DNA from 2 places in the Ruminococcus sp. RTP21204st1_B2_RTP21204_210225 genome. Region 2 is predicted to be linked to the other one. Evidence: predicted binding sites of a transcription regulator. Region 2 holds the regulator's gene; the other holds the start of a gene.

Region 1 (16,958 bases), on a different contig from region 2:
CTTGTAAGAAAGCTTGGCAAGATAACCCCTGCCGAGGTGCTTAAAAACAGAGAATGATTTCTTAATATACAAAAAAACGTACAGAGCGTAATGATGTGACCTCCAAATCGTTAGATTTTTGGTCTAACTTCTTAGGGTCGGATCATAAAGCTTTGTACGTTTTTGATTATGCCTAATTTGTATTATTGTCTATTTGGGTTATTATAACTGCGGCAATGGTAAGGACAATATATCCTGCTGTGACCTCAAATGGAAATTTTATTATTGCAGTTTTGGGGATTATAAAAGGCAAGGTAGATATTGCACAGCATGGAGGAAAATAAAGCTTTGCTTTTCGGCAAAGGACGAATATCACAGCCGAGGATAAAACTGCACCAAATGTCAGGGTAAGCCCAAGCTTTTCAGAGATAAAAAATCTTGCCATAACGCCTGCGAACGCAGCCACCGCCATGAGAGCAATTGCTGTGTATTTTCTTTTCATAAGCTTTGAGCCTTTGCCGCTAAGCTCAAAAAATGCAACTATAAGCGGCGGAGCGATAAAGAATATCTCGTGAAAATGCGCAGGCAATATGCAGATAACAAGCGCTGTGATGACTTGTTTTGCTCTTAGTTTGAGAAGCTCTGAGCTTGGTTCGATAGGTCTATATTCATACTTTTCATGCAGACCAAAGTATTCAAGAACTTTTTGAAAAATAAGTATAAATGCTGTCATGACCGCAACGGAAATGACGTAAACAGGGCTTTTTGTACCCATAAGTATCGGAAGTATGCAGGCTGAAATGGCAGGAACAAAGTTCGCTTTTGACAGTGTTATAACGCTCACTGCTACAAGAAGTCCCAAAGCTATACGAAGTATAAGTATCTCAGGGATAAACCGCACTATGCACACGCCTGCGACGGCGACAGAAACTATCGCCGCAAAAAGCCGTGTTCGAGAGGTGTTCCAAGATTGCACAGGCGCAATTAGCGCACCCATTGCCACCGCCGTTATCTCAGGAAAAATTATTTCCTTTTCCCCGAAGATCTCCGCCGAGCCGACCATTATTGCCACCACAGCAAGGGATACCCCCATAGCTATATTTTGATTTTTATTCATTGCTTCACCTTGATGTTTTTTCTTTATTATAACATAAAGGGGAGAGGTTTTCAATCGGCAGTATCAAAAATACTCGTCTGACCGTTATGTGCAACCACCATATAAATTCATGCCGTTTTTTTGCGAGAGTATATCTTTTGCCGTTGTGAAGTGCATAACTTTTTCCTACATGATTTTTTACTAATATCATAGCACGTATGTTCTGCGATGCCGAGGCTTGAAAAACAACTTTAAAGGTGCTATAATGGATAAAAAGTCCAAAGGAGCGTAAAAAATGAGAAATATACCTACAGATATTTACATAGAAAATGAAGCGGTAAAAAATCACGGGGGCGAGATAGCGGAACTTGGCAAAAAAGCCATGATAGTCACAGGCAGACATTCTTCTGCGGTTAATGGTTCTCTTGATGATGTCAAGGCAGTGCTTGAAAGTCAGGGCATTGGATATGTGATATATAATGATATTGAGGAAAACCCGTCTGTGGAAACTGTTTACACAGCGGCAACGGCGGCGGTAAAATACGGCGTGGATATGTTCGTGGCAGTGGGCGGAGGTTCGCCAATGGACGCAGGCAAGGCGATATCAATGCTTGCTAAGAATGGGATAGTTTGCGAAAATGCCGAGTTTTCCGAAAGCGAGGGCGTTGTAAAAGCTGAGAAGTGTGAGCTTTCAGACAGCATTGCCAAGGTGGAGGAGCTTTTGTACACTCCTGCGAAACTACCTTTTTATCCTATAGTCTGTGTGCCTACCACCTGCGGAACAGGCTCGGAGGCTACACCTTATTCTATCCTGACTTCCCACATCAAGCAGACCAAGAAATCTATTGCCCACAAAATTTTTCCGTCACTTGCATTGGTTGACTACAGCTATCTTAAAACATCATCATATGGCGGTATGAAAAGCACCTGCGTTGACGCACTTGCTCACATGATAGAGTCACGGCTCAACACCAACGCAAATGCGTTCAGCCGTGCATATACAGAGGAGGGCATGAGGCTTTGGGCAAGCTGTAAGGGCTGTCTTGAAACTGAGGAGAGATTTGCTCATATGACCGATGATGAGTTCTCAACTTTCATGCAGGCATCAGTGCTTGCAGGCATGGCGATAGCCTACACAGGCACAAGCATACCTCACGGTCTGAGCTATACTTTGACCTATGAAAATGGCGTACCCCACGGCAAGGCAGTAGGCGTTTTTCTGTCAGGCTTTTTGAAAAAATACGGTGACAGCACCGAAGCTGAGTATGTTGTAAAACAGCTTCTTGGCTTTGACGATATCGACGCTTTCAGGGATTATATCAGGACGCTTTTTGGCAAGCTTGATATGTCAGAGGAGCTTTGGAAAAAGGACAGGGACGGAATACTTGCCAACCCTGCCAAGCTTAAAAATTATCCTTTTGAGCTTACGGCAGATGTGCTTGACGATTACGTTCACTATTATAACGCATAAAAAAGCTGTCAGGACGGTGGCTCTGACAGCTTCTTTATTACATCTTCGCAAGCCTGTCTATCTCTGCAAGTTCAGCTTCTGTGAAGTCAAGGCGGTCAAGACAGCCTATGTTTTCCGTTATCTGCTCAGGACGGCTTGCACCGATAAGCACAGTAGTAACAGCCTTGTTGTGAAGCACCCATGAAAGTGCCATTTGCGAAAGGGTCTGTCCCCTTGAAGTGGCGATATCATTAAGCTTGTTGAGCTTTTCTATCATTTTGTCATTAAGCTCATTGCCTATCCATGTTTCGCCTCTGCCTACCCTTGAATCTGCCGGTATGCCTTTTAGATATTTGCTTGTAAGGAATCCCTGATACAGCGGCGAGAACACTGCAATGCCAAAGCCTTCAGAAAGTGCAAGGCTGTCAAGCTTATCGTCCTCTATCCAGCGGTTGAGTATGGAATATGAGGGCTGATTGATAATAAAAGGAGTTCTGAGTTCACGGAAAATTTTCAGCATTTCGGCTGTGTCGGCTCTGTTGTAATTTGATATGCCAACATAGAGTGCCTTGCCCTGTCTTACTGCATTGTCAAGTGCAAGGGCAGTTTCTTCAAGAGGCGTTTCGGGATCTCTTACATGGTGATAGAAAATGTCAACATATTCAAGTCCCATTCTTTTGAGAGATTGGTCAAGGCTTGCCGTGAGATATTTTCTCGAGCCGTTTCTGTCACCGTATGGACCTGCCCACATTTCATAGCCTGCCTTGGTGGAAATACACATCTCGTCACGGAACTCTCTCATGCCACGATCGAGTATCCTGCCGAAGTTTTCCTCTGCCGAGCCGTTGTAGGGATTGCCATAGTTGTTTGCAAGATCAAAATGTGTGATACCGCTGTTGAATGCAGTGTGTACCATTCTTTCCATGTTCTCAAAATTGTTTTTTAAACTGAAATTCTGCCAGAATCCCAGCGATACAGCTGATAGTTTAAGCCCGCTTTTTCCACAGCGGTTGTATATCATTTTGTCATATCTTTTATCGTCAGGTATAAACATTTCAAAAAACCTCCTATATAATCGTGTTAGTGCATAAATTATCCCACTTACTTTTATGATTATAGCATATTGTATTATCTATGTCAATGTGCTATAATTGAATAAGTTATATGATAAAAAATATGTGTGTAATGCACAATAAATGGAAAGATAATAATATGAGAAATGATATGAACAGAAGAATTATCGCTGCTGTATGTGCAGTAGTCATGACGGGAGCAATGCTCACAAGCTGTGCTAAAGAAACAGGGGAAAGCTCAAAAGCAGAGAGTAGTTCTGCCGAATCTCAGGCTGTGACAACAACGGCTGAACCTGTTGTAACTCTCCCTGCCACCACAAAACAGGTGATAAACTCTGAACCTGCTACTTATGAAAGCCTGAGTGCTGACAAGGCTGAAAAAGAAAGTTTTAAGAAAAAGGTACGATCAGAAAGTAAGATACCTGTTATAAGCGTCACGACTGCCCCTGACGATATGATAGCTTCAAGGGAGAAGTATACTTCCTGCGTGGTGGACGTTTTCAATTGTGATGAAAAATTGGAGATAAACGAAGCCTCAGCAGGCATAAAGGTAAGAGGAAATTCAAGCGCATATTACGGCGATGTTAGTCAGATCCTTGCAAACAAAGTGCCTTATAGGATAAAATTTGATAAAAAGACAAATATGCTTGGGCTTAATAACGGCGCAGAGTGCAAAAGCTGGGTGCTGTTGAAATCAGATTGGGATCTAATAAGAAACGATATCGCATTCCGTTTTGGCAGAACTATCATGGGTGACAGCAATTTCTGCTCAGACGGTCAGCTTGTTCACCTCTATGTGAACGAGGAGTTTCAAGGCGTTTATGAGCTTTGCGAACAGTGTCAGATAAATCCGAACAGAGTGGATATCTCCGAGCCTGCGGAGGGCTGCACCGACACTGATATAGGCTATTATCTTGAGCTTGACAACTATGCAACAAGCGATGAGGATAACCATTATATAAGCATGGACTATGAAAATGCCACTGTCACCGACATAAACGGCGAAACAAGGCAGTTCGTTCCTGCGGAATATTCTATCAAGAATGACCTCTATTCGCAAAATCAGATAGACTTTATTGACAAGTATCTCAACAATCTGTTCAAGATAGTTTATGAAGCCTGCGAGAACGGCAAGTATTATAAATTTGATGAAAATTATGACCTTGTTGACTCTGATGTTACCACCGCTGAGGAAGCCGTTTCTAACGTTATGGATATAGACTCAGTGAGAGATATGTATATTCTTTATGAGATCGTACATGACTATGACTGTGGTGAGGGAAGCTTCTATATGTGCGTCGATCTTTCAAAGGACAGTAAATGTCCTAAGCTTAAATTTACCTCACCTTGGGATTTTAACTGGGCATATAATGACAGCACTGAGAAATATTATGCTGGTGCTTTCACAGACAAGAATTTTGTGGCTAAAAAAGGTGACCGTTCAAACCCATGGTTTATCATTCTTTGTAAGCAGGATTGGTTTATGGCTACTGTCAAGGAAAAGTGGACGGAGATGAGCCGGGAGAAGCTTTTGCAGGGCTGTATAAAAACAGAGCGTGAATATCTCAAAGAGTATGACGCCGACCTTAGAAAAGGCGAAGAGTGGGGTCCTGACTCTGCGGAGGATCTTTTCAATTGGATCGAAAACCGCATTTATTGGCTCAATAGTCAGTGGAAAATAAAGTCTGACGTTAGTAACAGTGCTTCTTAAATGATAAATTTTATTCAATTAAGGCAATACCGCACAAAGATTGTGCGTCAGATGCGTAGTCAGATTTTTTGTCAGATTGCACAAAAATTCCGCAGGCATACTGCCGTATGTCAAGGGATTTTTGTGTGATATGACGGAAAATCTGCAAGCAGATGGCGTGCAAAGCCGTCAGGCGGGCTTTGTGCGGTGTTGCCTTAATAAATCGGGCTTGAAAAATGCTGTAAAATCGGTATAATAAGATAGTATCCCCGTATTGAAAGGAGGAAATGTCTGCAACGCAGGCATAATAAAATATGACGGAAAAATTATTCAAGCTGAAAGAAAATCACACCGATGTTAAAACTGAGATAATGGCGGGTGTGACGACTTTCATGACCATGGCATATATCCTTGCCATAAACCCGAGCATTCTCGGCAGAACGGGCATGGATCCTACAGCCGTACTTCTTGCCACCTGTATCGCCTCTGTTATTGGAACAGTGTGCATGGGACTTATGGCAAATCTGCCTTTTGTGCTTTCCGCAGGCATGGGACTTAACGCTTATATGGCTTACACTGTTGTGGCAGGCTATGGCTATCCATGGCAGGTTGCACTGCTGGCGGTGTTCATCGAGGGCATAGTTTTCATCGTGCTTTCTCTTACAAACGTCAGAGAAGCCATTTTCAATGCAATACCTGTGGTGCTGAAAAAAGCGGTGTCCGTTGGTATCGGTCTTTACATTGCCTTTATCGGACTTCAGAATGCCGGACTTTGCGTTGACAGTTCAGCCACTCTTGTTACCATAACAGGCTTCCGCAAGAATTTCACAACTTCGGGCATATGTGCGCTTCTCACTATCGTAGGACTTTTCATCACTATTATCCTATATATCAAAAAAGTCCGTGGCTCTATTCTTATGGGTATAGTGGCAACATGGGTAATAGGCATGATATGTCAACTTGTGGGGCTGTATGTTCCTGACGCTGAAAGCGGCTATAATTCGCTTTTCCCTACAATGTCGCTTACGGATTTTTCAAAGCTTGGCGAAACATTTGGTCAGTGCTTTAAGGTGGATATGCACAGTATTGGCATCTTCAATTTTATAGTCGTGGTATTCTCCTTCCTGTTCGTTGACCTTTTCGACACTTTAGGCACTCTTATCGGCGTATGTTCAAAGGCAGATATGCTTGATGAAAAGGGCAGACTTCCGCAGATAAAGCCTGCGCTTCTTGCTGACGCCGTTGCCACAACAGCAGGCGCAGTTCTTGGTACTTCCACCACCACAACATTCGTTGAGTCCTCAGCAGGCGTTGCCGCAGGAGGCAGAACAGGTCTTACCTCTATCACAGCCGCAGTGCTGTTTGCACTGTCAATGTTCTTTGCACCTATCTTCACGGCTATACCATCCTTTGCAACAGCTCCTGCACTTATAGTAGTAGGCTTTTTGATGTTCAGCTCTATCACTGACATCAAGTTTGATGACGGCAATTATACAAAGGCTATCCCTGCGTATCTTTGTATTCTTTCAATGCCTCTTTTCTACAGCATTTCAGAGGGCATCTCTCTTGGAATAATCTCATACGTTGTTATAAATCTTGTTTGTGGAAAGCGCAAGGATATCACACCGCTTATGTATGTGCTTGCAGTGCTTTTCGTGCTGAAATATGTTTTCTTATAAGGAAAGCTTTCAAAGAACAGGTCTGAAACTAGCCATGCTTTCCTGTTCGTTCTGCTACAGAATGAGAATTGGCGTAAAATGACAAAAAAGCGGCAGCCGTTACCGACTGTCGCTTTTGTTATATACTTTTTATTATCTCTCTGAGTTTTTCCGTAAGCACTGTCGCTGCCTTTTGGTGGGTCTTTTCAGTAGGGTGCCAGTTTGCCGCAAAGCCGTCGTTTGCACCGTCCTGCTCATGGAACATCATTGAGCTTATCTTGCTGTCAGCGTGGCTTTTAAGATATATCTTTATTCCCTCCTCAACAGCAGGGAATATCCTCTCGCCCATTATTCCAACAGTGCAGAGAATGTAAGCCTGCGGATTTTTCTCACGAACGACCGCAAGAAAATCAGCATAAAGCTTTGAGAAAACAGCCTGCCTGTCCTTGTAGTCACGGCAGTAGCTGTCGTCGTTTGTGCCAAGGTTTATAACGATTATCTGCGGAATATATTTGCTGAAATCCCAAGGGATATCCTGCGGAGCAGTTCCTGCAAAATTGCCCCTTGAAAAGCCGTAGCTGCAATAGAACTGTGGAATTGTCTGTTCACTGATAGGCTCGTCACCTTCTGTGTAGCCTGAGATTATACCGTAGCCACTGGCTGAAAACATACTGTATTCAGCGTCAAGTGCCTTGGCGGTCTTGTAGGCATAGGCTTTTGTAACGTCCTCTGTGGCGGTGGTGAACTGGTGGTTTTCGTCCTCATCATCAACACCATAGCCACAGGTTATAGAGTCGCCGATAAATTCTATTTTAAGCGGTTTTTCAGGCAAAGCCTCAGCACTGCCCTCGGCGAAAGCCTCAACGCCAACTGCTGACATTGGAGATTCTGAAAGCTTTATTATCTCCACAACTGACTGAGCGTTTTCCGTGCGGTCTATTACCGTGATCTCTTTTTCTGCACAGTCGATCATCTCGTCAACTACTCTCTTGCCGTCAACATAAACGGCTATCCTTGCATAGTCGATAGGATTATCGCCCACTGCGATATTGTCGCCTTTGAGCTTCAAAACAAGCTTTGTGCCGTCAAATGTGAATGACGCACCGCTTCCTGAAAGACCGAGCCACATTACCTCGTCTTTGAAATATACTCTGCCTGTGAGCTTTGCATTTTTGTCAAGCTGTAATCTATCCATACTTTTTCCTCTTTTTTCATCTATGATCTTCTTTAGCTGACGCAAAAAGGCTGTGTGTCAGCTCCGTAACAATAAGAGTATAACACACAGCCATATTATTGTCAACTTATGCAAGGGAATTTACATCACCCTCACGCTTTTGCTTAACAAGCAAAGCAGCCACAGCGAAGAATGCCACTGCAAACAGTGCTTCGATACCGATGCAGATAAGATATTCCTTTGTGCTGAATACTCCACCGCTCATGCCGAAAAGCATATTGTTGGCTTTGGTGTACCAGTATGCAGGGAACAATCTTCCCACTGCAAGAACGCCTCCTGTGAGCAATTCCTGCGGCACGAAAACTCCGCAAAGAAAGCTCATGCCAAGACCGATTATGTTCGATATAGCAGTTATACCGTTGTCGCTAAGGTCAAACTGCGCTATTATCATTGCTATGCCTGCGGCGGCAATGATATATACAAAGCTGTTAAGACAGGCAAGCCAGAATTTCACGCTGAGCGTTTTGCCCCAAATTATTGCGACTATCATAAACAAAAGCCATATGCTAAACACCAAGATACTTGCCCCAAGAGCCGTCTGTCTGCTGTAGTTTGCTGACGTCAGGCTTGAACACATTGTGCGTTCTCGAACGCCCTTTCTGTTTAGCGTAAGTATAACGGGGCAAAGGGTAACAATGAGCATGGAAAGCATAACGTATGCAAGATACTGAAAATAGTAGCCGAATATTGCCGGCATACCTGTTCCGCCCTTGTTGTTAAAGTTTTTAAGCTCCGCCTTTACTTGCTGAGAAACTGCCGTTTGGGCAAGCTCCATAGCGTTTTCTGTGCTTTCACCTGCCGTCATGTACGCCTTTACGCTTGAAAGATAGCCGTCAAGCCTGCTTTCAAAAAGCTGTCCGCCGTAGCTGGAGGGCATTTTGAAATTCTCAAAAAGTCCGTCAAAATCCCCTGCGTTTATCTTGTCGCCAAAGCCCTTGTTTATATACAGAACATAGTTGGCACGCTGATAATAAACGGCGTCGATGACCTCGTCTTCATCATCTGCAAGCTCCACCTTTTTGTTGCCGCTGAATATAAAGTCCTGCAAACGCTTGCTTTCGGCACTGTTGTCACGGTCAATGACGGATATGGACATTTTGTAGTCCTCATAGCCATTGTTATCTTTTGCAGTATCCGCCATTATTACTGCTATGACCATAAATATGACGAGATATAATATAGCAGACGTAAGCCTTGTTTTGAGTATTTTCATAAAGGTCTTAAAGACTTGCATATTTACGCCTCCTTGTAAGAACATATCCACCAAGGGTGAACAGCACTGTGTATATCGCCATTGAAATTATCTTCACTGTGAACCGCCTGTAGTCCTCGTAGAGATTAAGACAGTAAAAGCTGTCTGAGATAATGGCGGCAGGGTTTATTTCATTGAATATCGGGCAATGCTCTGCAACAGTGCCTTTCATGGTGTTTGACATAAGACCGCTGAAGAAACAGCAGGTCATTGATACCGCCATGACTACAGACATTTTTAAACCCTCTTTTATGCGGAAAGAGCCAACGAAAAATCCCATGGATATTCCCATTATTCCGCCTAGCACTGCGGCAAGGTAAACAAGGGGGAGCTTACTGCCGAAATCCACTTTAAGCACAAATCTCAGGAACGTCACCGATATCACCATGCATATCATTTCCACCACATGAAAAGCAAGGAGCGTTGCCGTTATGCTTGTAAGCTTGTTCACTGGAGAACAGCAACGTCTTGCGCCAAGTGCAGACAGGTCGCCCTGATTTTCCTGTGCCACGAACAGACCTGACATCGAGCCGAAAAGTGCCGTCATGGCAAGGAGATTATAGAAAAACTGTATCGTTATGTCAGGATTGCCGTGGAGAGGTATATCCTCATTTGGGCTTATCTTTTCAGAAAGGGAAGCTATGACCTTATCAAGCTTTTGCGGAGCGTTCTTTGCAGTGTCGGTTATTATCTTTTCCTGCGTTTTGTATTGCTGTATGAAAGTCTTTACAATGGTCTGCTGGATACCTGTTGAGCCAAACTCAAGGGAGAGGTCGGAAGCCTTTATAATGCCTTTTATATCCTCGCTTTTAAGCATTTCTTCTGCCTTGTCAATGTCTGTATAAGTCACCTTGAAAAGAGCCTCATCACTATTTGATATCTGTTCAAGCACCTGCTTAAGGATATCGTTTTCTTCTATATTTGTCACCGCAACAGGTATCGCATTGAATACAACATCTTTTTCGTATATTCCTGAAAACGCCATCTTAAAAAAGCAACCCAGTATTATAGGAAAGGCTATTAGCCAGAAGAGTACGGCTTTTTGACGCAGACAGCTTTTAAATTCGTATTTGAATATGTTTGAGAACATTCTATCACTCCTTATCCCTGAGAGCTTTGCCGGTTATTTCAAGGAAAACGTCATTGAGGGTAGGCTGCTCAGAATAAACGCTGCCGAAGCCCACCTGATTTTCCTGCAATATTTTCAGTATCTCAATAAGATTGTGCCGTCCCCCTGTACAGCGTGCAACGAGCTTGTTGTCGGCATAGGAAACATTATAAACGTGTTCCAAAGCTTCTATTTGTTCACGGACGTTTTCAGGAAGCTGGAGTATCTCGGCGGTGATAGTTTCGGTGTTTTTTATCATTCGTTTGAGTTCCTCTGTAGTACCCTCGGCTATCTTACTGCCCTTATCCATTATGGCGATACGGGTGCATATCTGCTCGACTTCTTCCATGTAGTGGGAGGTGTAAATTATAGTCGCACCTTCACGGTTGAGCTGTAAAATGCCCTCCAGTATCTTGTTTCTTGATTGTGGGTCAACAGCAACTGTCGGCTCATCGAGTATGATAAGCTCAGGCTTGTGAGCGATACCACAGGCAATGTTAAGTCGTCTGAGCAGACCCCCTGAAAGCTTTTTAGGGTGGAACTTCACAAAGTCCTCAAGCCCCACAAAAGCTATGGCATCGTCAACATATTTCTTTCGTGTGGCTTTGTCGGTGATGTAAAGCCCGCAAAAATAGTCAATGTTCTCATACACAGTCAGCTCGTCAAACACCGCAACATTCTGCATTATAACGCCAATACGCTTTTTTACCCCATAGTTCACAGGGGACATTTTTTCACCGAATATCTCGATGTCGCCTTTATCGTATGCCAACAGTGAGAGCAGGCAGTTTATCGTGGTGGTCTTGCCCGAACCGTTAGGACCGAGAAGTCCGAAGACCTCGCCTTTTTTTATTTCAAGATCAAAGTGGTCAAGAGCAATAAGTTCCTTGTATCTTTTTACCAGATTGTCTATTTTTACTACAGTTTCAGCCATAAGAAAAAACCTCCCTTAGTTTGTATTATCATTATACAATACTATCCGCCAAAAAGCTAGTGAGCAAAGTCACATCTTCATGTGACAAATGTCATATTATAAAAAAGCAGAGTGGCTGGTGACCAACTCTGCTTTGCAGTTATTTAAGCTGTGCTGTAAATATCATCATGCCGTTTTCGGCTTTGCATGATATCTTGCTTTTGTGCGACCTGACTATTGCCTGTGCAATAGAAAGCCCAATGCCGTAGCCTCCTTTTTTCTCTCCCTTTGACCGAGAACGTGAGCTGTCGTCACGATAAAATCTGTCAAAAAGTTTTGTTAGGTCGCCTTGCGGTGGTTCTTTGCAGGTGTTTGAAACTTCAAGGTCAGTTTCCTTGCCACTGTGAGAGGTGAAAAGCTTTACTATTATCTCGCCGCCATCGTCAGCGTATTTTACCGCATTTTCCGTGAGGATAGAAACAAGCTGTCTTATCGCACCCTCGTCGCCGTGATAGGAAAGTCCGTTGGCAACATCAATGGTGAGCTTTTTGCCCTTTGTTTCCGCAAGGGTAGTAAAAGGCGAAGCGGCGTCATAAACAGCGTCAGAAATATTGAAATCAGCCATGGTAAGAGCAGGCTTTTCCTCCTCCATTTTTGCAAGGCTTAAAAGCTCTTTCAGTAGACCGTTGAGCCTTGTTATCTGATTTTTTATGCTCACCGTCCACTGGTTTGGCTCTGACACCATTTCAAGAACTTCCGTGTTTGCGGAGATTATGGCCAGCGGCGTTTTTATCTCGTGCCCTGCGTCGGTGATGAACTGCTTTTGCTTTTCAAAGCTTTCCACAACAGGTCTTATTGCACGCTTTGAGAAGATTATGATAAGCAGACATACAAGTATATATCCTGCCGCCCCTATGGCACATGACACAAGAAGGAAACGGTTTTTAGTTGCGGCGTCACTGCGGCAGTCCATGAAAACTATTATCTTGCCTTTGTCAGTGTCGCCTGTTTTGTAGCGGTAGTTTCCTGACGTGCCTGAAGTCTTGCCGCTGTCAAGAATGCTTTTGCCGTATTCTATAGCCTGCGAACTTGACACCGCCGCAACGTGTCCTGTATCTACCTTGGTTATTTCGCCATTGCTGTCGGCGTATACAACAAAATACCTTGTCTGATACTTAGTTTCCTCGTTAAAGCCTCTGTGCTTATCAGGCTTTTTGCTCTCAGGGGGAGATGAGCTGTCTGAATTATCCTGCGGCTTGTCATGCTTCATGCCCTTGGGGTCGAACTCAGGAAATCTGCCGTCATTTTCGATTATTATGTTCAGCAGATTGTCTGCATTCTTGTTGGTCTGATAGATGTTCACTCCATTTATGCCGCCTATTATGGCAAACTCTACGATAAGAAGGCACACAGCGGCGATAACAACGAATTTCCGCTGTAAACGCTTAATCATTATGCTTTTCCTCTAGTGTGTAGCCCACGCCCCTTGTGGCTTTTATCTCGATATCTGCACCGATAAGACCAAGCTTTTTACGCAGATATGAAATATACACCCACACCACGTTTATCTCAGCGTCAGAGTCATAGCCCCATATCTTTTCCATGAAACGCTCCGTTGAAATAAGCGTGCCGTGATTTAGCATAAGGGCTTCTATCATTTGAAACTCTTTGTTGCCAAGCTTCTGAGAGCCGTTAGGACCTGAAAGCTCAAAGCTCTGTCTGTTGAGAGAAACGTTTCCAAAAGTAAGGGTAGAGGGTGCAAACTCAGTGCGGCGGCGTGTCATTGCCCTTATTCTCGCAAGAAGCTCGCCCATTGCAAAGGGCTTTGTAAGATAATCGTCAGCACCCGAATCAAGTCCGGTTATCCTATCGTCAATATCAGACTTTGCAGTAAGCAGAAGAACAGGGGAGTCGATACCCTGTTCACGGAGTTTTGTAAGCACCTGTATGCCGTCCATACCGGGCATCATAATGTCAAGTATTATGCCGTCATAATCCTGTGCAATTGCATAGTTGTATGCGTCGATGCCGTTGTAAACAGCGTCAACAGAATAATTTTTGTGTTTAAGCACTGCCGAAATCGCATTTGCAAGCTCAACCTCGTCCTCAGCAAGAAGTAATCTCATTAAAATTCCTCCCTATAAGTCAGTATAATATCTTACGATATATGATAACCTATGAACTTTAAACTCACTTTAAATGTATTATACCATAAATATTCTTTTCGGGCAATAAAAATCTGCCCCCGAAAACCGAGGGCAGATAAAAGATTTTTGAATTAGAATGCTGTCTTGTAGATGCCGAGGATAGACTCAACTGTGCAAGGTCTTGGATTTCCTCCTGTGCATACGTCTGCAAATGCAGATTCGCTCAAAGCCTGAAGATCCTCTTCCTTAACGCCTATCTCGTGGAGCTTCTCAGGAATTCCAACGTCCTTTGAAAGCTGCTTAACTGCGTTTACTGCGGCTGCTCTGTATTCAGCCTGGCTCATGCCTGTTGTGTCAACGCCCATTGCTTCTGCGATGTACTTGAACTTTTCGCCTGTGTATTCAGCGTTGTACTCCATTACATATGGAAGAAGTACAGCGTTTGCAATTCCGTGAGGTGTGTCATAGAATGCACCGAGCGGGTGAGCCATGCCGTGAACAACGCCAAGACCAACGTTTGAGAAGCCCATGCCTGCGATATACTGACCGAGAGCCATATCCTCACGTCCCTGTGGGTCATTCTCAACAGCCTTTCTCAGTGAACGTGAGATTATCTCTATTGCTTTAAGGTGCATCATGTCTGTAAGCTCCCAAGCGCCAAGTGTTGTGTAGCCCTCGATAGCGTGTGTAAGAGCGTCCATACCTGTTGAAGCTGTAAGTCCCTTTGGCATTGATGACATCATCTTAGCGTCGATAACTGCAACAACTGGAATATCATGAGGGTCAACGCAAACGAACTTTCTCTTTTTCTCCTCGTCTGTGATAACATAGTTGATAGTTACCTCTGCGGCTGTGCCTGCTGTTGTAGGAACTGCGATTATAGGAACACTAGGATTCTTTGTGTCGATAGCGCCCTCAAGAGAAGTAACGTCAGCATACTCAGGGTTGTTTATGATGATACCGATAGCCTTTGCAGTGTCCATTGATGAGCCGCCGCCGATAGCGATAAGATAGTCAGCACCTGCTGCCTTAAAAGCCTCGATACCAGCCTTTACTACCTTTACAGTAGGGTTAGCCTTTACCTGAGAGAATATTTCATAAGCAAGTCCTGCTTCCTCCAAAAGATCTGTAACGTTCTTTGCAACGTTAAATTTGATAAGGTCAGGGTCTGTTACAACAAGAGCCTTTTTAAAAGCTCTCTTCTTTGCCTCTGTAACTATCTTGCTGATCGAGCCTGCACCGAAATATGAAGTTTCATTAAGTATCATTCTGTTAGCCATTTGATTATTCCGCCTTTCAAAATATATGATCTCTGTTATCAAAGTTATATCTTTGATTATTGATATTATACAACTTTTATACCATGATTTCAATTATTTTTGTGTAAAATATTAGCGGCGCAATATTGTGTAAAACAGCCAAAAACATAAATCATTTAATCTAAGGCACACCATACAAAAGGCGTAACCTGTGAATGATACTTTTTTCTTGACAAATCGGCAAAAATGTGCTATAATTCTCAATTAGGAAAGTTACCTTGCGGAAAATTTCGCAAGGTGCTTTTGTGTTTTATAGGCTTTTTGTGAAAAATTACGATTTTCTTTCCTTTGATGGGAGAAAATATATTTATAATTTTTATTGTTTATAATTTTTGCGAAATATATTAAGCAAATCGTTACAGAAAGCATTCGCTTTGCTGTGTCTTGATAAATCGGAGGAGTATGTATGATTAGAGAAGATTTAAGAAATGTTGCTATTATTGCCCACGTTGACCACGGTAAGACTACCCTTGTAGACCAGATGCTCAAGCAGAGCGGTACTTTCAGAGAAAATCAGGCTGTAGAAGAAAGAGTCATGGACTCAAACGATATCGAGCGTGAGAGAGGAATCACTATCCTTGCAAAGAATACTTCTATCAAGTATAAGGATGTTAAGATAAACGTTATCGACACCCCAGGCCATGCTGATTTCGGTGGTGAGGTAGAGCGTGTTCTTAAAATGGTAAACGGTGTTATACTGCTTGTGGACGCAGCCGAGGGTCCAATGCCACAGACAAGATTTGTGCTTCAGAAAGCACTTGAGCTTGGTCATAAAATAATCATCGTTATTAATAAGATAGACAGACCTGACGCTCGTCTTAACGAGGTAGGCGACGAAGTTCTCGAGCTTCTAATGGATCTTGACGCTACTGACGAGCAGCTTGACAGCCCTATCCTTTATTGCTCAGGCAGAGCAGGTACAGCTACTCATTCGCCAGACGAAGAGGGCAAGGATATGATACCTCTCTTTGATGAGATACTCAGCTATATCCCTGCACCTGAGGTAGATACTGAGGGTCCAATGCAGTATCTTGTTTCCGCTATCGACTACAACGAGTATGTAGGAAGAATAGCTATCGGCCGTATCGAGCGTGGCGAAATGAAAGTTAATCAGGACGTTACGATCGGCGACTATCATCAGACTAAGAAGGAATATCGTGGTAAGATAGTTACAATGTATCAGATAGAGGGACTTAACAGAGTTCCATGCCAGAGTGCAAAGGCTGGCGATATCGTTTGTATAAGCGGTATCGAGAACATCACTATCGGTGACACTATCTGTGACTTCGGCAACTTTGAGGCTGTACCTTTTGTAAAGATATCCGAGCCTACAGTTGAAATGACATTCTCTGTAAATAATTCGCCATTCGCAGGCAGAGAGGGCAAGTTCGTAACGAGCCGTCACCTGAGAGACAGACTTTTCAAGGAGCTTCTTAAGGACGTTTCACTGAGAGTTTCTGAAACAGACAGCACAGACGCATTCAAGGTCGCAGGCCGTGGCGAAATGCACCTTTCTATACTTATCGAGAATATGCGTCGTGAGGGTTATGAGCTTAGCGTTTCCACACCGCACGTTCTGTTCAAAGAGATAGAGGGCAAGCTTTGCGAGCCTATTGAAAGACTTGTTATCGACGTTCCTGAGAATTGCGTAGGTTCTGTTATGGAGAAGATAGGTGCAAGAAAGGGCGAGCTTCAGGAAATGGCACCTGTTGGAAGCAGAATGAGACTTGAATTTCTTATCCCTGCAAGAGGACTTTTCGGATATAAGAGCGAGTTCCTTACAGACACAAAGGGCGAGGGTATCATGAGTTCTGTATTCCATGACTACGAGCCATATAAGGGCGAGATACCAAAGAGAGCAACAGGCTCACTTGTTGCGTTTGAAACAGGCGAGGCTGTAACATACGGTCTTTACAACGCACAGGAGAGAGGCGAGCTGTTCATCACAGCAGGCACACCTGTATATGAGGGAATGATAGTTGGCGCTTCACCAAAGCAGGAAGACCTTGTTGTAAATGTCTGCAAGAAGAAGCACCTTA
Region 2 (16,958 bases):
ATAGCCATGTTAGGCATGAGCTGGTAGTCAGCCAGAGGATACTTAGTACCTGTCTTTTCATCAGTGATAACTGCGAAAGGTGTTACCTCAGAACCTGTACCAGAAGATGTTGGGATAGCAATGAAGTATGCCTTCTCACCCATCTTAGGGAATGTGTAAACTCTCTTACGGATATCGATATATCTCATAGCCATATCGAAGAAGTCAGCGTCTGGATGCTCGTAAAGAACCCACATGATCTTACCAGCGTCCATTGCAGAACCACCGCCGATAGCGATAATTGTGTCAGGCTCGAAAGCTCTCAACTGAGCAACACCCTCAAGTGCACAAGCAAGTGTTGGGTCTGGAGCAACATCGAAGAATGTTTCGTGGAGAATACCCATTTCATCGAGTTTATCTGTGATAGCCTTTGTATAACCATTCTTATAAAGGAACTGGTCTGTTACGATGAATGCCTTTTTCTTGCCCATAACAGTCTTCAACTCGTCAAGAGCAACAGGGAGACAACCCTTCTTGAAGTATACCTTTTCAGGTGCTCTGAACCAAAGCATATTCTCTCTCCTCTCAACGACTGTCTTAATGTTCAGCAGGTGCTTAACGCCAACGTTCTCAGAAACTGAGTTGCCGCCCCATGAACCGCAGCCGAGTGTGAGGGAAGGAGCAAAGTCAAAGTTGTAGAGGTCACCGATACCACCGAGTGAAGAAGGTGTGTTTACGATAAGACGGCAAGTCTTCATTCTTGCAGCGAACTTATTGAGCTTTTCTCTCTCGTTTATGTTATCTACCCAAAGAACTGAAGTATGACCAAGACCGCCGTTGTTTACGAGAAGTGCCTCTGCGATGTCAAGAGCGTCGTCAAAGTTCTTTGACTTGTACATACCAAGGATAGTTGTGAGCTTTTCGTGACCGAAAGCCTCTTCAGGAGCTGTGCTTGTAGCCTCGCCGATGAGTACCTTTGTATCCTCTGGAACTTCAAAGCCAGCCATCTTAGCGATAGTTACAGGACGCTGACCAACGATCTTAGCATTAAGAGCACCGTTGATGAGCATTGTCTTTCTGATCTTATCGGCTTCTTCATCGTTAAGGAAGTAGCAACCTCTCTTGATGAATTCCTTCTTAACATCGTTGTAAACTGTCTTATCAGCGATAACTGTCTGCTCTGTAGCACAGATCATACCGTTATCAAATGTCTTAGAATGAATGATAGAGTTTACAGCGTTTACGATATCAGCAGAAGAATCAATAATAGCTGATGCATTACCGGCACCAACACCGAGAGCTGGTGTACCAGATGAATAAGCAGCCTTTACCATTCCAGGACCGCCTGTAGCGAGGATTGTGTCAGACTCTCTCATTATCATATTTGTGAGTTCAAGAGAAGGAACGTCGATCCAACCGATGATACCCTTTGGAGCACCTGCTGCAACAGCTGCATCATAAACGATCTTAGCAGCAGCGATAGTTGACTTCTTTGCTCTTGGGTGTGGTGAGATTATGATACCATTTCTTGTCTTAAGACAGATAAGTGTCTTGAATATAGCAGTAGAAGTTGGGTTTGTTGTTGGGATAACAGCAGCGATAAGACCGATAGGCTCGTAAATTCTCATTGTGCCGTAAGCCTTATTTTCCTCAAAAACACCACAAGTTTGAACATTCTTGTACTTATTGTAGATGTGCTCAGCAGCATAGTTGTTCTTGATAACCTTGTCTTCAACGATACCCATGCCTGTTTCCTCAACAGCCATCTTTGCAAGTGGGATTCTTGCCTTGTTAGCAGCGATAGCAGCAGCCTTGAAAATCTTATCTACCTGCTCCTGTGTGTAGGTAGCGAAGATAGCCTGTGCAGCTCTTACTTCAGCGATCTTAGCAGTCAGAGCTTCCTCTGTATCGACGATGCCGACTGTTTTAGCTTCACTCTTTGCCATAAAATAAACCTCCAATAAATTAATTATTGTTTTTACTCTTGATAACTCCCGTAGGGGTTTTATCTTAACTATATTATATACGATTGTTATTTTTTTGTCAATCTTATAAAGTTACAGCTTTTTTGATATTTTACGTCGTTTTATTATGCAATATACATAAATATTGAACATTGTTTTATGATAGATTAACAATTCATGACCGTCAAATTGCACAATAGAAATCAGATTGATAAAAATTTATCATATATGCCGCCTAATAAAAGATTAATAAATATAAGATAAAAACTAAACAAAAATAAAACAGTTGTGAAAATAACGAAAAAATGCTTGACATTTAGAAAATCTGTAGTATAATATAGACATAACAGAGATACATAGAAAGCACGGAGATGTAAAGGTAATTTTACACAATAAGGCTGTTGAAAAATCGATGTATACTCTGAAACTCGACTTAATACCATATTTTAAAATAAAAGGAGATATGACTTATGAAACTTGATAACTTTGTAGCATCCAGCGACATCTATGATGTTTATGAATCTGATGGAATGGCAGTCAGGATCTATAAGAAGCCTGAATACAAGGAAAAGTGTCTGTATGCGGCTCTTACACACGCAAGAGTTGAAACAACACTTGGCAATTCCTTTATAAAGATGCCTGTTCTTCACGAGGTTTCCGTTATCGACGGCAAATGGGCTATAACAATGGACTTTATAAAAGGTAAGACTCTTCAGCAGCTTATGGACGAAAATCCAGACAAGAAAGACACGTATCTTAACCAGTTTATCGACATTCAGTGCGAGATACACGCTCAGTATATGCCACTTCTTTCAAAGCTGAAAGATAAGATTGCAAGACAGATCAAGACTCTTGGTCAGATCGACGAGATAAAGAAGTATGAGCTTCTCACAAGACTTGATTCAATGCCAAAGCACATCAAGCTTTGCCATGGTAACTTTGAGCCAAAGAACGTTATCATCAATGACGAAGGTACTTATGTTATCAATTGGGGTTCTGCTAGACAAGGCAATGCTTCTGCTGACGTTGCAAGAACATACCTGCTGTTCTGCCTTAACAATCCTGATCTTGCTGAGGCTTATCTTGATAAGTATTGCGTAAAGAGCGGAACATCTAAGCAGTATGTACAGGCTTGGTTGCCGATCGTTGCAGCAGCACAGCTCATTAAGGGCAAACCAGAGGAGAAGGATCTGCTCATGAAGTGGATCGACGTTGTAGATTACGATTAGTCTTTTCGTCAGCTTGTAACAAATTTGTAACCTCTTATTGTGCAAATAGCTAAAAAATGATTTATCCCGATTATGAGTTTCGTCATAATCGGGATATTTTGTTACAATTCTTTATAATCCCTTTACAGAGTAATTTTCATGTGATATAATGTGAAACTGTTGAAATATGACATAATGATTTAGGACTACAGAGGTTATTCGGAGGATCAATATGAAAAAGCTAATGATAGCTGTTGCTATAGTTTGCACTATGTTTGCTTTCCCGGCTTGTGGAAAAAATGCTGATAATAAAACAGAAAATAATGTTAATCTTACAAATAATGACGTAACGACAGCTCAGACAGAGGTTACTGATGAAGTGCCAGACGAAACTACTTCACTCCCTGACAGAAGCACTCTTGAAAAGATACCAGATGAGGCTGTTGATTCGTTTAATCAGGTCGTAGATGTCTGCAAGGAGATATATCCTTTGGCTGAAAAAACAAAAAGGCTTTATGGTTATACAGGCACTAAGACTGTGAACAAAAAGAATTGTTACATTTTTGTTATATATGATAAAAATGACGATGTGTTGACAAAGGTGGCAACTGTCGCTGCCGAGGTCGCATCAGATAAGCTTTACGTTCTTGATGATGAAACAGGAAGTGCTGAAAAAATCAATACCGAGGATGTTAAAACTCAATCTACAGAGTCATGGGCAGATCAAGTAACTGAGTCTTTTGCTGAATACTATCAGAGCAAAGAGGTTAATGACCATCTTGCTGCAGTTGTTGAAACAGCCGCGGTTAAAACAGTTCGCTAATACTTTATATAAAAAAATCACACCAGAGAATTTTCTGGTGTGAATTTTTTTTATTCGATCTCTTCGCTGTTGTCAGTGTCAGTGCTTGTGATGATATTTGTTGCATATGTAAGTGTAAGCAGGCTGTCACCTAAATGGACATTTTCCACAACTATGTTTTCATAGTCGATGCTAAGATCATAATGTGAAAAATTCCAGAACGCTTTCAGACCAAGATTTACAAGCTGGTCTGCAATAGCCTGAGTGTTTGCCTTCGGTATACAAAGCACAGCTACAACAGGGGAGTTTGCTTCGCAAAAGCTTTCTATATCATTAGTGTGACGAATCGGTATGTTTCCTACCACTTCACCAGTGAGCTTAGGGTTTATATCAAATATGCCAATGAGATTGCAACCCCTTGTTTCAAAGTTAATATGTGTGGCGATAGCTTTACCAAGGTTTCCTGCACCGATAAGTATGGTCTTGAAATGTTTGTCTACTCCGAGTATCTTGCCTATTTCCATTCTAAGCTCGTCAACGTGATAGCCATATCCCTGCTGACCGAATCCGCCAAAGCAGTTAAGGTCTTGTCTTATTTGTGAAGCCGTGAGCTTCATTCTCTCAGAAAGCTCCCTTGAAGATATTCTTTCAAGTCCTTCTTTTTGAAGCTCACCTAAAAATCTATAATAACGTGGCAGTCGTTTTATTACTGATGCGGATATCGAACCGTCTTTAGACATATATTTACACTTTCCTTTACTAAAAAACATGATTGATAAATAAATAACAATATCACATAATATAATAGCACTAATCTTTTCTTTTGTCAAGGACTTGTAAACTCTGGCTATTTCAACTTCCGTGTTGATGTTAACAAACATTTCACAATCAACAAGGTTTTACTTCTACAAAACATCCCCCTTGAATTTATACATAAATAATGTTATACTTGATACATTATAAAGTATATAGGATGTGATGAAATGCTTGGCGTGTGTATGGCATTGATCGATGATGAAAAAGATAAAAAGGCTTTTGAAAAGCTGTATAATAAATACAAAAATAAAGTTCATGCAATATCCTTGAATATATTAAAAAATGAACAACTTGCTGAGGAATCAACTTCTGACACTTTTTTATCGTTGGCTAAATGTTTTCAAAAAATTAAACATTTAGAATATCACAAATTGGATTATTACATTGTCATAACTAGTAGGAACATGGCAAAGAATATATCTAAAAAGGAAAAAGAAAATTTAATGACGGTTTCCTACGATGATGATTCTTATTTTGTAAATGAAAATATGTCATGTTACGAATTTGAATTTTTGAAAGGTTGCATAAAGAAACTGAAAGTTGACGATCAAGAGATTCTTTATTTAAAGTTTTCGTGTGGACTTGAATATTCTGAAATCTCAAAAACGCTTGGCATTACATCTGCCACAGCAAGAAAACGTCTGCAGTATGCCAAAAACAGATTGAAGATATTACTTGAAAAGGGTGATTTATAACATGAATAATTTTTCATATTTTTCAAAAGCTCTCGATGAAGTCGTAAATGCCAGATTGGATGATTATGTTGAAACTCTTGAAGTAGACAAACGATATGAATTTTCGGAAAAGTACAATAAAAAAATAAACAAACTTATAAAACACAGAGAAAAGCCCTATTTTACTCTGATATGCACGACCGGCAGACGTGTTGCTTGTTGTGTTGCAGCATTGTTGATCCTATCATTTTCTTCGCTTAGCGTAAAAGCTGTGAGAGAGGCAGTTTGTGATTTCTTTATGAATATTTTTTCAGACCATACGGAGATTATAGCAGACAGTGAAATTGAGAATTCATATCCGCATTCGATTGACGAGGAATATCATATATCTTCACTTCCAAATGGATTTAAACAAGTCGACTATGATAAAATGGAAAATTCAATTATAATAACATACTTCAAGGATGATGATTATATCTTTTTTGAACAATACACAAAAGATGCATATCTTAGTAATTATGATAATGAACAGTCAACATTTGAATCATATACAGATGAAAACGGACAAGAATATCTAGTTCATAATACAGATCATGATCATACATTTATATGGGACAATGGTAAATATATTTTTGAAATATGCAGCAACTTAGACAAACGGTCTGTGTTGGAATTGTGTGAATCCACAAAAATAAAGTAAATTAATAAAAGCATATCACAAACAAACAATTTTCATTGTCATAGTAGGTGTAGGAGAAAATAAATCTCTTGCACCTATTTTTTGTGAAAGGAGGAACTTACATATATGAAAAAAGTGATATCGACAATTATATCGGTTGTTATTATGCTATGCCTATCACTTACAGCTTTTGCCGAACCCGAACTGCAAACGCCTTCTGACGATGACATTTCTGTTTGTTATTTATACACAGATAAAATATCAGGTACATTGTCAATCTCCAACAAGGCTGCAACTTGTAAATCCACTGTACGTGGTATTTCAGGTACAACTACTAAAATCGTTATAACTCAAACACTTCAGAAGAAAAATGGATCTTCATGGAATAAATACAGTAGTTGGACAAAAACATTCAACAGTTGGTATGCGATTTATTCAAATTCCAAAGAGTCTTTAAGCAGCGGTACTTATCGTGTAAAGACAGTTGCTAAGGTCTATAATGGCTCTGCCTATGAGACCATAACTATTTACAGCAAAACAGCGTCATGCTAAAATAATAGGCTGTGCACAGAAAGGACAGGTGATTCCAATGCAGTAATAATATTTATATAATCCAAAATCAAAAACAAAACATTGACATTCAAATATTTGGATGTTATAATAAAGAAGGACGTTTAATATGAAAAAGATCGTTAAGAGGATCGTAGCTATGGGTACTGCTGTTATGATGATGAGTTCTATGGCTATTGGGGCTAGTGCGTATGAAGCCATAAAATACGGCAGAGCAGTTGGTGGTTCTGGCTCAAATGCTTATATTTCATGTTTTGTAACAGGAATAAGAACAAATTCAACTGTAGCTGGTCAAGCTTGGACTAGGACATCAAGTAACAATAACAATGTTTACAATCCAAATTGTAAATACAGCGGTTATGTTTATGCAAGTGCCTCTGTTGGTGGTACTGGTTGTGGATCATCTCATTCTGACACAGGTAAAATTGAGCATTCGTTTGGGTTAAAAGGTTGTACATCTTCAAAGTTAGTAAAAACTGTACATATTTATAATGATAAGGTACATGGCAATTACAGCACAACGCTTTCCGTTGATAGTCAATAATAGAACTTGAGTGTGAATTATGAAAACTAAAATTATTATCGCAACAGCCGCAGTTATAATTGCCGCAGTTGCAGTTACACTTTTCATTTCTCTTGGCACAAAATCCGATAAGGCGGTTTCTTCTGAAAAGGGTCAACAAGAACTTTCTGCTTCTCCCACAAACCTTTTGTGTCCTGAAGCTTCTTCTACTGCATTTGCAAACAATTTTGTGTATTACAAAACCTATGACGGCATTGCAGAATATGATATCGAATCCGACAGCCTTGCAATGATAAAGGTCAAGCTTCAAGAGTATTCAAACTTGTCCTGCTATACCATATATGACGGCGTTATATACGCTGTAAGGTCAGTGTATAATTCTGCTACGCAAAAAGAAGATTACAGCATTGTCACAGTGGATTACAACAGCGGTGAAGTCACGGAAGTGTATTCTGCACCAAAGGACAGCATATTAGGCTGTATGTCTATGGACAAAGACGGAGATATCTATTTTGTTGAGGGCAAATACAAAAAGAGCGAGACCGACGAGAACGGATTCAGCACAGGCTATTCGCTATATAAATACGCTCTCAAAAACTCTGACAAAAGCGAGATAACAAAAGCCAATACCTATTACATAAGCGACGGCAAGCTTTATTTTACAAGGCTTTGCCCAAAGACGGATACAGTCCGCCTATTTATAGCTCCACTTTCAGACCCTCAGAACGTCAAGGATACAGGCATTGATGTTGGCTCTCAGATAAGCGAAAATACGCCGTATATGTATTATCCGGCCGACGGAGATGTGTATTACTCTAATGGCGAAAACAAGCTGTATAGGTATAACGAGGATAATGAAAAAAGTGACACAGTTTGCACTTTTAAAGACAAATCTTTTGTAAGATATTTTCAGTATTTCAATAACACTATGATAGTGCTTGTTCGTGAGCCAAATGATAATGGCAAAATGTATCAGTATGTGCTTTATTATCTTGATAACGATAATAAACCGCAGAAGATAATTGATGATGCTAAGCTCAATGAAAAGTATTTTTACGGCTATGAGTATATCGACTATATGACGATATTCAATAACTGTGAGGATTATTTCCTTCTTTCGACCTATGATCCCGACGCTGATACAGCCGCTTATCTTGTGGATAAAGATTTTAAACTGCACAAGTTTATTTCAAACGGCGAATGGGATTATGATACATATGCAGAGATACAGTCAGAAATGTAAGAGCTTGATGTTTGAGGTGTGACGATTTGAAACTTCTCAGATTTATGATAAGAAAAGATATGGCGAAGTCAGCTTTGATAAGCTTATTGCTGGCTTTGCTTTCCTGCGCCTTTTTGATATCTGTACTCAGACCTTCTTATGCTTATGGCGAAAAATACATGACCTATCTTAAAGGCGGCTCGGAAACTGTAAGCCAAGACGCTCAAAAGCTTGCTGATGAGCAAAACGCTCTTAACAACGAGATAAACGACTATCAGAATAACCACAACACAGGCGGTGTAAAGCAGGTTGAATTGCCTGTGGAACTTGAGGAAAAGATAATAGATTTCTCTCAGAAAAATTCACAAGCAGGCGCAGGACTTGACAGTATGTTTTCTCTTATTGAGGGAGAGCTATATTCCCAGCAAAATGCTTTGAAGCTCATTTCCGAGCGTGTGCGAGGTTACAGCCGAAATGCAAGACGTGGCGTTACGGATGAGTATTCTTTGAAGCTTTCCGACAAGCTCATCAGCGATTACAACGCCGTGATAACAGACCTAAAAAAGTCGGACGATATCATTGACACCAGAGCCGCTGACGGCTTTGAAAACTATATGTCATTGGAAATTTTGATACCGTTCGGCGTTTATTTGCTTCTTTTCAGCATTTTTTCATCAGAGATACAAAGCGGCAGGATAAAAAGCTTTGGAATAACCAAAACGGGCGTGAGGAAATTCTCACTTTTCAAGCTTTGTACCGGCTTTGTTGCTGTAATAATTCTTGTTTTGATAATTTACACTGTGGATATTATAACTCTTTTTATTTACGATACAAACGGCTTTAAACTTGATATGCCATTGCAATATCTGAGCGGTTTTGAACTAAGTTCGGCGAATATGAGCTTTGGCGGATATCTAGTTGCAGTATTTGCCGCAAAACTTGTTTATGCGCTTTTCGCCGCAAGCATTGTGATGTTTCTTTCAATGCTTAGCAGAAAGACCATACTTGCAGGAGCGGTCTGCCTTGTGCCAATATTTGTACCATTATATCTGAAAACCACAAGCTTTTCCAACCCTGCCGTTGACATTTTAACAGGCAATTACACCAATATGCTCAATGACACAGGTTATATGAATTTCTGGGGAATACCTGCACGAGAATACGTTGTTTATTTTGCTATCATATTCATCATGACCGCATTTTTTGTCGCAGGGACATATCTCCTTGCTGAAAGGCAGGTGGGATAATGAAAAGTATGTATAGTTATCAGACTTCACGGCTCATAAAGAAATTCTGGCTGCTTTTTGTCATAGTGATAATTTTTTCAGCTTCCGCAAAATTCACAGTGTATCGGAGCTTTGTTTCTTCAAATAATCTTACCTATATGAACAAAGAAACGGCGGAGATATACAATGAACTTATAGAAAATTCCGCAGACAAGACACTCGATCAATGTGATGAATACATAACGGACTATGAGCTGAGGAGTTACGCAGGCGGTTATAACGGTAACATCACAGCCGCCGTGAACAAGTATAAGACCGAGCTTCGCAGTTGTTTCATGGTCGAAAGCATCAGAAGCTATGCACGCACAGGCAGGGGTCTTACAGACGCTAATATACCTACCGACCTTGTGAAAAACAGCCGACTTTACGCTGCCTTTCCAACTCCACAGGTGATAAATGACGAGCCGTTTTTGAAGTTTCTTGAATTGCAGGCGGTAGATATTATGCCGATATTTGTGCTGTTGCTTGTGGGTGTTTTTGTTGCGGACAGTTACGAAAAACGAATGGATCAGCAGATAAGGATATCTAAAAATTCGTCAGCGTTTTTTAAGTCACGGGAGATAATTTTATCAGTGGCGATATTTATAATGTTCACGCTAAGCTTTTTCGCCGATCTTATTTTAAGCGGAACTTTACAGCAGAGCGAATACAGCACCGCACCATTGCAAAGCGTATGGAAATTTGACCTTGCGCCTTTAATGCTAACTGTTAGAGGCACAATAATATGGCTATATGTCACAAGGCTTATGTCGCTTTTTATAACCTACGGCATTTTCGTGCTTGTGGCAAAGCAAGTGCGCTCTGTGAAAAAATATGTTATGCTGACCTCTGGGCTGATAGCGGTCATGTCCGCCGCCGCACATTATGTGGGAGCACTTTCGCTTTATATGTTTGCGGCTGTCACAAGCGTAAATGGGCAGCTTAACAACCTTGACTATATGAGGGCTTTTGATTGTTCGGAAGCGGTAGCTGTATTCATATATCTTGCAGCGATTTTGAGCGGACTGACTGCATGGAGATACAGCGGATATTATGAAAAAAGCTTTGACCGATAAGGAGTGGTGATGATATGAGCGTTTTAAGAGTAGAAAACTTATCCAAAAGATACGGCAAAAAGCAGGTGCTCAAGGGCATAACCTGCGAATTTCATACGGGCATAAACGCTTTGCTTGGACCAAACGGCGCAGGCAAGACCACCATAATGAACTGCATATCGGGCGTGATAAAAAAGTCGGGCGGCAGCGTGACCCTTGACGGGCAGGACGTTTTTGAAATGGGCGAGAAATATCGTGAAAAGCTGAGCTTTCAGTTTCAGTATCAGCCATTTTATCCAAGCTACACCGCCCATGAATTTCTCAGATTTTCGGCTCTGTTAAAAGGAATGCCTGAGCCGCTTATTGAGGACGAGATAAGACGTGTGCTGGGGCTTGTGAATCTGTCTGAAAATCTTGATGACAAGATAAAGTCATTTTCTGGCGGAATGAAACAGCGCCTTGCCATTGCACAGACTATCCTTAACTCCCCCGAGATACTGATTTTTGACGAGCCTTCTGCTGGTCTTGACCCATTCGAACGTGAGCAATTCAAGAGGATAATGGTGCGACTTAAAAAGGACAGCATTATAATAATTTCCACCCATATCGTTTCTGATATTGACACCATAACGGACGACCTGATCATACTTAACAAAGGCTCTGTTATCGCTAATGACAGCCCAGAGGCGCTTTTTGAGCATATAAGGGGTATGGTGTGGGATATTCCCAAAGAGGATATTGGTTTGCTGCCTATCGAGAACATTTATTATGAGGATACAAAGTCGAAGACTATCTCAAAGACAAAGCCCACCCCTAACGCTGTTATGAGCGAGCCGACTATGAATGATCTTTATTTCTGCGGACAGCTTGACGGGGGAGTGTTTGAGTGAGGAGATAATTCAGATAATGATGTCTACTCTGAACGATAGTTGCCTCTTATCTTCAGTAATTAGGCTTTGTCCTCTACGAAAAAATTGTAATGAAAGGATAGAATGTGCTTATAAACCACAACCAAAATATGCTTTGTCTTGATGAATTTGATATACTTGAACTGCGTGAAAATGCAGATGAGTGTGATTATCTTTTTGTTGTTTCGCCTAAAATTGAAACAAAGATATGCACAAAATGCGGGAGCTGCAATGTTGTCAATTACGGTCGATATACTAAACTTGTCAGGGATATCAACATAAATGAACATTATACAGCTCTTAAGATAAGAGGTCACAAACATTTGTGTAAAGACTGTGGAAGTATTTTTGTTGACAGATTCAATACACTTGATCTTTGCTCAAAAATGACTAACAGACTAAGGTGCAAGATCCATCAATTATCATTAACAAAACTATTTAAGCATATTGCAAGAGAATATAAGTTATCTGTTACTACGATAGAGAAAATAGCTTTGGCATATATTCGAGAGAAAGATTCTCAGCATATTATGTATTCACCTGAAGTATTAGGTATAGATGAAGCACATTTGAATGGCTCGATTAGGTGTGTTTTGACGGACATAAACGAGCACTTGCTTTTTGAAATGCTTCCAAAGAGAGACAAACAAACTTTAATAAATTATCTCGACTCATTGCCTGACAGTAACAATATTAAAGTAGTTACAATGGATATGTATAGACCCTATCGTGAGGCGGTGTATGAATGCTTACCGGATGCGGCAATAGTTATCGACAGATTTCATGTAGTCAAGTTAATTAATGACGTACTAAGCGACTATAGAAAAACACTTTGCAAACAGCTATCTGCTGCTGAAAAGAAAGAGATAAATTCAGTACAGAAAGTCTTAAATGCCAACAGAAAAGACTTAACTGCAAACCAAAACAAAAAACTTGGATACATCTATTCAAAGTATCCGGAACTAAAAATGGCATATAATCTTAAAGAAGAATTCAGAGAGATCTACGAATGTACTAACAGGAGAGCGGCTGTTCTAAAGTATACAAAATGGTCCAGAAAGGTCAAACAGAACTTTAGTCCTTACATTTCAATAACTGAAACGGTAAATCGATGGAGCCTGGAAATATTTAATTATTTTGATCACCCGTACACAAATGGCGTTACTGAAGCTATAAATGGATGTATAAAAGCAATCGCACGAGATGGGAAAGGTTATTCGTTTGAAATTCTAAGAGGAAAGGTTCTGTATGGTCAAGCCTATAAAACCAATGCCATTTTTTCTTATAATAAATTTTCTCCGACAGTACACTATGCAACTGGTCCTTCGAACCGCTCGTCATTAAATATGATTCAAAATCTTATGGATTCGTACAAACAGATATCAGGAGCCGATATTGATAGGTTAAAATTAGGACTATTCTAAATAGGATAAGCTGCCACAGATTTTTTCTGTAGCAGCTTATTTTTGTTTGTGCTATTCCTTCTTGCGAAGATATCCGTCATCATCATATTTCTTAGCTATATGCTGTGCAGCTTCTCTTTTGGTATAATGTTGCGACCTGACTATATACCAAAAATCATCAAGATCGATCAAGTTTTACACCCTCTTTTTTATTTAATTCTATACTATATTATATCATATTTTCTAAAAAAGTTTACATTTATCAACACGGAAGTTGAAATAGCCTAAATTCTCTGCGGTCTTAAAAAAAGCAGCCTCGTTTTACAGAAGCTGCCTTATGTACATTAATTTTATTCTAGATCTTTTTTCTTTACAGAAGCAACACAGAAGTCGATGCGTTCTTCATCATCTTCTTCATTTCCTGAACCTGTGAGAGGAACTCCTTTTGTTGGATCGATCCCGTCAACGGCTGTAACAAGCCCTGTACCCTCGCCAATAGAAGCACCCGGTACTCTGAACTTTGTAATGTCGATAGGCTCGATAGAGGTCTCAACAGGTTTTTCAAGCTGTGGTATCCACTCGTATGGTACACGATAAGCTCTGTAGATCATGTTGCTTTTGAATGTTCCAGCAAAATTCTTGAAATAAGGGTTTACAAATTCCCAAACTATTTCATGGTCAGGTGTGACCTCAAGAAGATGTCCATCTGAACCTTCTGTAATAAGAGTGTTTCCGTTCGGAAGTCGCTGTGCAGAGCTGATGTATGAGCTATAGAACTTAGAAGCGTCAGTAAAAAGCAGATTTCCTGCTTCAAGGGGAGTGTACTGCCATGTTATTTCAAGTGTAACAGGATTGAATTGAAGTACTCTTGAGTAATCTCTGTGTGCATTGTTCACGCCTGTGAGGGAAGCAGGGTTAGGTGTGCCGTAGCCACCCTCACCACCGTTATCGAATACCAACAGGTCGCCCTCTCCAGGAAGTCCCTTTGGTATCATGTGCAGGTGGTGCTGACCAATTATCCAGCCAAGCTTCTTTGTGGCTTCGCTTTCGTTGAAGTTAGGACCTACACGCCATACTATCTTACCTGTTGATTTCTCGATAATTCCGAGTATGTTTGAATTTCTTGCGTCAAATATGATATTGTCCGGGTGGAAGCGTTTGTCGCCTGCGTCATACCACTTATTTTCGCCAAGGGTAGAGAAGTTGTTTATGTGCATCCAATCTCCACCTGCCTCACCGTGAAGGCCAGGGTTTCTGAACAATGCGTTCTTTGCGGCCTCGTCAAAGCCAAGATCATCAAAGTGGTCGCTTGCACGCCAGCTCCAAATTATATTGCCTTCCCAATCCACTTCGATGATCTTATCGTCAATAAGTCTTTTGTCTGAAATATCATGGTTGTAGAGGTTCTCGTGAGTAAGGATAAGTGTATTGCCACTGTCTGTCTTTGGCTCACCATTTGGATAATAGTAACCCACAGTGCTGCCCTCACGCTGAAAATCATGGTGCTGTCTAGCCATATAGACCGGTTCTTTACCCGGGTCCGCAACAAGTTCAGTTTTGTCGAATTTCCATACGATATGACCGTCCCAGTCTACCTGAACAAGATCAAGTTGATCCTGATATGCATATTTACCTCCTCTTGCTCCTGTTGTGCCCATTACATATCCGCCTGGGAGTATTTTGTTAGGAAATCCTCCCAGTCCAGCCCAAAGCTTTACTTCATTGCCATTCATATCTATGAACAGAGCACCTTTAGCGGACGGGAAGATCGTATAGCCGCTGTAGGCTTTTTCTTTGTTGTATATCGTAACTCCTGTTGGATAAATGCTTGGATAACCCATGTCTGATTCCTCCTTGTTTATTTGTCTGCTTTTGTCAGGTCTGCCGTAACGTTATCTGAAAATGCTTTTTTTGCTGCATCTGGATAATAAAATTCCCTTATGTTGTAATTGTTTGGATATTTACCATTCTCATACGCCCACTTATTTATTTCATCAAGATGAGATGCAGCTTCCTCAGAAAGTCCCAGTTTAATACTGTACTGTTCCCAGTTTGTTTTGAAATCATCTGGTTCGATTCCATATTTCTTTGATATTTTTTCAGCTGACTCATCTAAGTTGTCATTTATGTATTTAACGCTTTCATCAAGTGCTTTAAGATAGTTCGTAAGAGTTTCAGTATTGTTCTTTGCAAAGTCGCTTGATGTTATAAGATAAGCAGATACGTTTATCCCTATATCTTTTGCAGATGCGACCTGAGTCCAGCCCTCTGCTTCATATTTTTTTATAGCTGAGCCTGTAACGATAGCGGCTGATGCCTCACCGTTATGTGCAACTGCTATCTGAGTTGATATGGAATCTGTATTGACGTTTTTCTGCTTTGACGGGTCAAGTCCTAAATAAGTCTGAGCCTGCCAGTTGAAGTATTCTGAAACTGTTCCAATAGAAGTTATCCATCCTTCACTTTCATCTAAAGCATCAAGATCATTTTTGTATTTTGGTGCAACAAAAAGACCACCGTTATATGAAACGCTAGAACTTAGATCTGAAAAAATCACAAGATTAGTGTTATCGAGAGTATTTCCAATTCTGTTTACAGCAGCAAAATCTGCAAGCAGTCCTGTATCTGCTGTGCCTGTTGCAATAGCGTCAACTGTGTTAATGCCGGCAGCGTATTCTGATGTTTCGAGAGATATACCATATTTCTCAAATATTCCTTGCTCCATACCGATATAGTCGGCATACTGATCTGGCTGACCTGTCATGTTCGCAACTCTCAAAACGCTAAGCTCTTTACCGTCTTTGGTAACCTTCTTTGCGGTTTTTCCGCTTGATGAACTACTGCATGATGCAAGAAGAGTTGCTGTCAATGCTGTAGATGCTATTATTGCGATTATCTTTTTTATGTTCATTTTTAAATCTCTCCTGTTAAATTAATTATTTTACGTCAAAGTGTTTAAGTTTTTTCTTGCCAATAAACTGTAGGATCCTGTCAGCAGCAAAGCCAATCACAGCAAGTGTGACGATTCCTGCAAAAGCCCAGCTTGTTTTGTAATAAAGCTTCGAGCTGTTTATAAGATAACCAAGACCATCACTGCCGACCAGCATTTCAGCTGCCACAACACAGATTATAGCTGAGCTAAGTCCTAGTCTTATTCCAGTGTAGATATTAGATACCGCTGATGGTACAACTACTGTGAAAAAAACTCTTGCTTTTTTTGCCCCCATGCAGGAAGCTGCTTCCACGAGCTGCTTATCAGTTGAAGCCACACCCGCTATAGTGTTTACGAACATAGGGAAGAATGATGCGTAGAAAATAAGTGCTACTTTTGATTCTTCGCCTACTCCGAACCACATTAGAAAGAGTGTCGCCAATGCAATAGCAGGCACAAATCTGAAAAAGCTAAGTATAGGTTCAACGAGCCAGCGTACAGGTCTGAAATTTCCTACAATAAGACCCATAGGAACAGCAAAAATTATTGAAAGTAGCCAGCCTTTTATTACTCTTCCGACGCTTGCAACAATATCACTCCAAAGAGTTCCGTCTTTGATAAGTTCCTTCATGCTGTCGATCGTTTCCTTTGGGCTTGGAAGAAAATATTCATCATATTTCAAAGATCCTATTCCCCAAAGGGCAATTATTGCTACCCATGATATGATGCCACATTTTAGTATCTTCTGTATAGCAGAGGACTTTGTTTTATTATTTTCCATCTTTAATGTCCTCCTTACTAAATATAGTACAGCTCTGAGTCATCAAGAGCTTTGTTTACGAGTATATTTGTAGTGTTTTCATCAATAGTGTAAAGCTTCTTGATAAGTACTTTTACCTTATCACCTTTTTTTAAGCGGGAAGCGTTCAGCGGATATCTGCCTGTTACTGAGATACCT

The links. Region 2 encodes Rex, which represses fermentation and respiration genes when NADH is low (regulators of the CRP and FNR family bind a similar motif). Its sites were predicted from a motif close to ATTGTTAANNNNTTAACAAT; they were not measured.
Region 1: the regulator Rex is predicted to act here: its motif matches at 15,105-15,124, upstream of fucO (lactaldehyde reductase).

What each region holds. Positions count from the first base shown of each region.
Region 1 is NZ_JBCPGA010000017.1:20,374-37,331, forward strand. It holds gene AB5123_RS07870 (FtsX-like permease family protein) at 1-57, shown strand, start outside; gene AB5123_RS07875 (hypothetical protein) at 173-1,096, opposite strand; gene AB5123_RS07880 (iron-containing alcohol dehydrogenase family protein) at 1,371-2,546, shown strand; gene AB5123_RS07885 (aldo/keto reductase) at 2,584-3,579, opposite strand; gene AB5123_RS07890 (CotH kinase family protein) at 3,738-5,309, shown strand; gene AB5123_RS07895 (NCS2 family permease) at 5,603-6,967, shown strand; gene AB5123_RS07900 (SGNH/GDSL hydrolase family protein) at 7,086-8,141, opposite strand; gene AB5123_RS07905 (ABC transporter permease) at 8,248-9,414, opposite strand; gene AB5123_RS07910 (ABC transporter permease) at 9,401-10,522, opposite strand; gene AB5123_RS07915 (ABC transporter ATP-binding protein) at 10,527-11,474, opposite strand; gene AB5123_RS07920 (sensor histidine kinase) at 11,614-12,906, opposite strand; gene AB5123_RS07925 (response regulator transcription factor) at 12,899-13,579, opposite strand; gene fucO (lactaldehyde reductase) at 13,732-14,880, opposite strand; gene typA (translational GTPase TypA) at 15,326-16,958, shown strand, end outside.
Region 2 is NZ_JBCPGA010000025.1:933-17,890, forward strand. It holds gene adhE (bifunctional acetaldehyde-CoA/alcohol dehydrogenase) at 1-1,925, opposite strand, end outside; gene AB5123_RS09365 (phosphotransferase family protein) at 2,414-3,172, shown strand; gene AB5123_RS09370 (hypothetical protein) at 3,384-3,974, shown strand; gene AB5123_RS09375 (redox-sensing transcriptional repressor Rex) at 4,025-4,693, opposite strand; gene AB5123_RS09380 (RNA polymerase sigma factor) at 4,952-5,464, shown strand; gene AB5123_RS09385 (DUF4367 domain-containing protein) at 5,466-6,143, shown strand; gene AB5123_RS09390 (hypothetical protein) at 6,288-6,674, shown strand; gene AB5123_RS09395 (hypothetical protein) at 6,802-7,236, shown strand; gene AB5123_RS09400 (hypothetical protein) at 7,256-8,458, shown strand; gene AB5123_RS09405 (hypothetical protein) at 8,485-9,684, shown strand; gene AB5123_RS09410 (hypothetical protein) at 9,684-10,778, shown strand; gene AB5123_RS09415 (ATP-binding cassette domain-containing protein) at 10,793-11,647, shown strand; gene AB5123_RS09420 (ISL3 family transposase) at 11,752-13,089, shown strand; gene AB5123_RS09425 (aryl-sulfate sulfotransferase) at 13,419-14,909, opposite strand; gene AB5123_RS09430 (ABC transporter substrate-binding protein) at 14,927-15,979, opposite strand; gene AB5123_RS09435 (ABC transporter permease) at 16,005-16,781, opposite strand; gene AB5123_RS09440 (ABC transporter ATP-binding protein) at 16,799-16,958, opposite strand, start outside.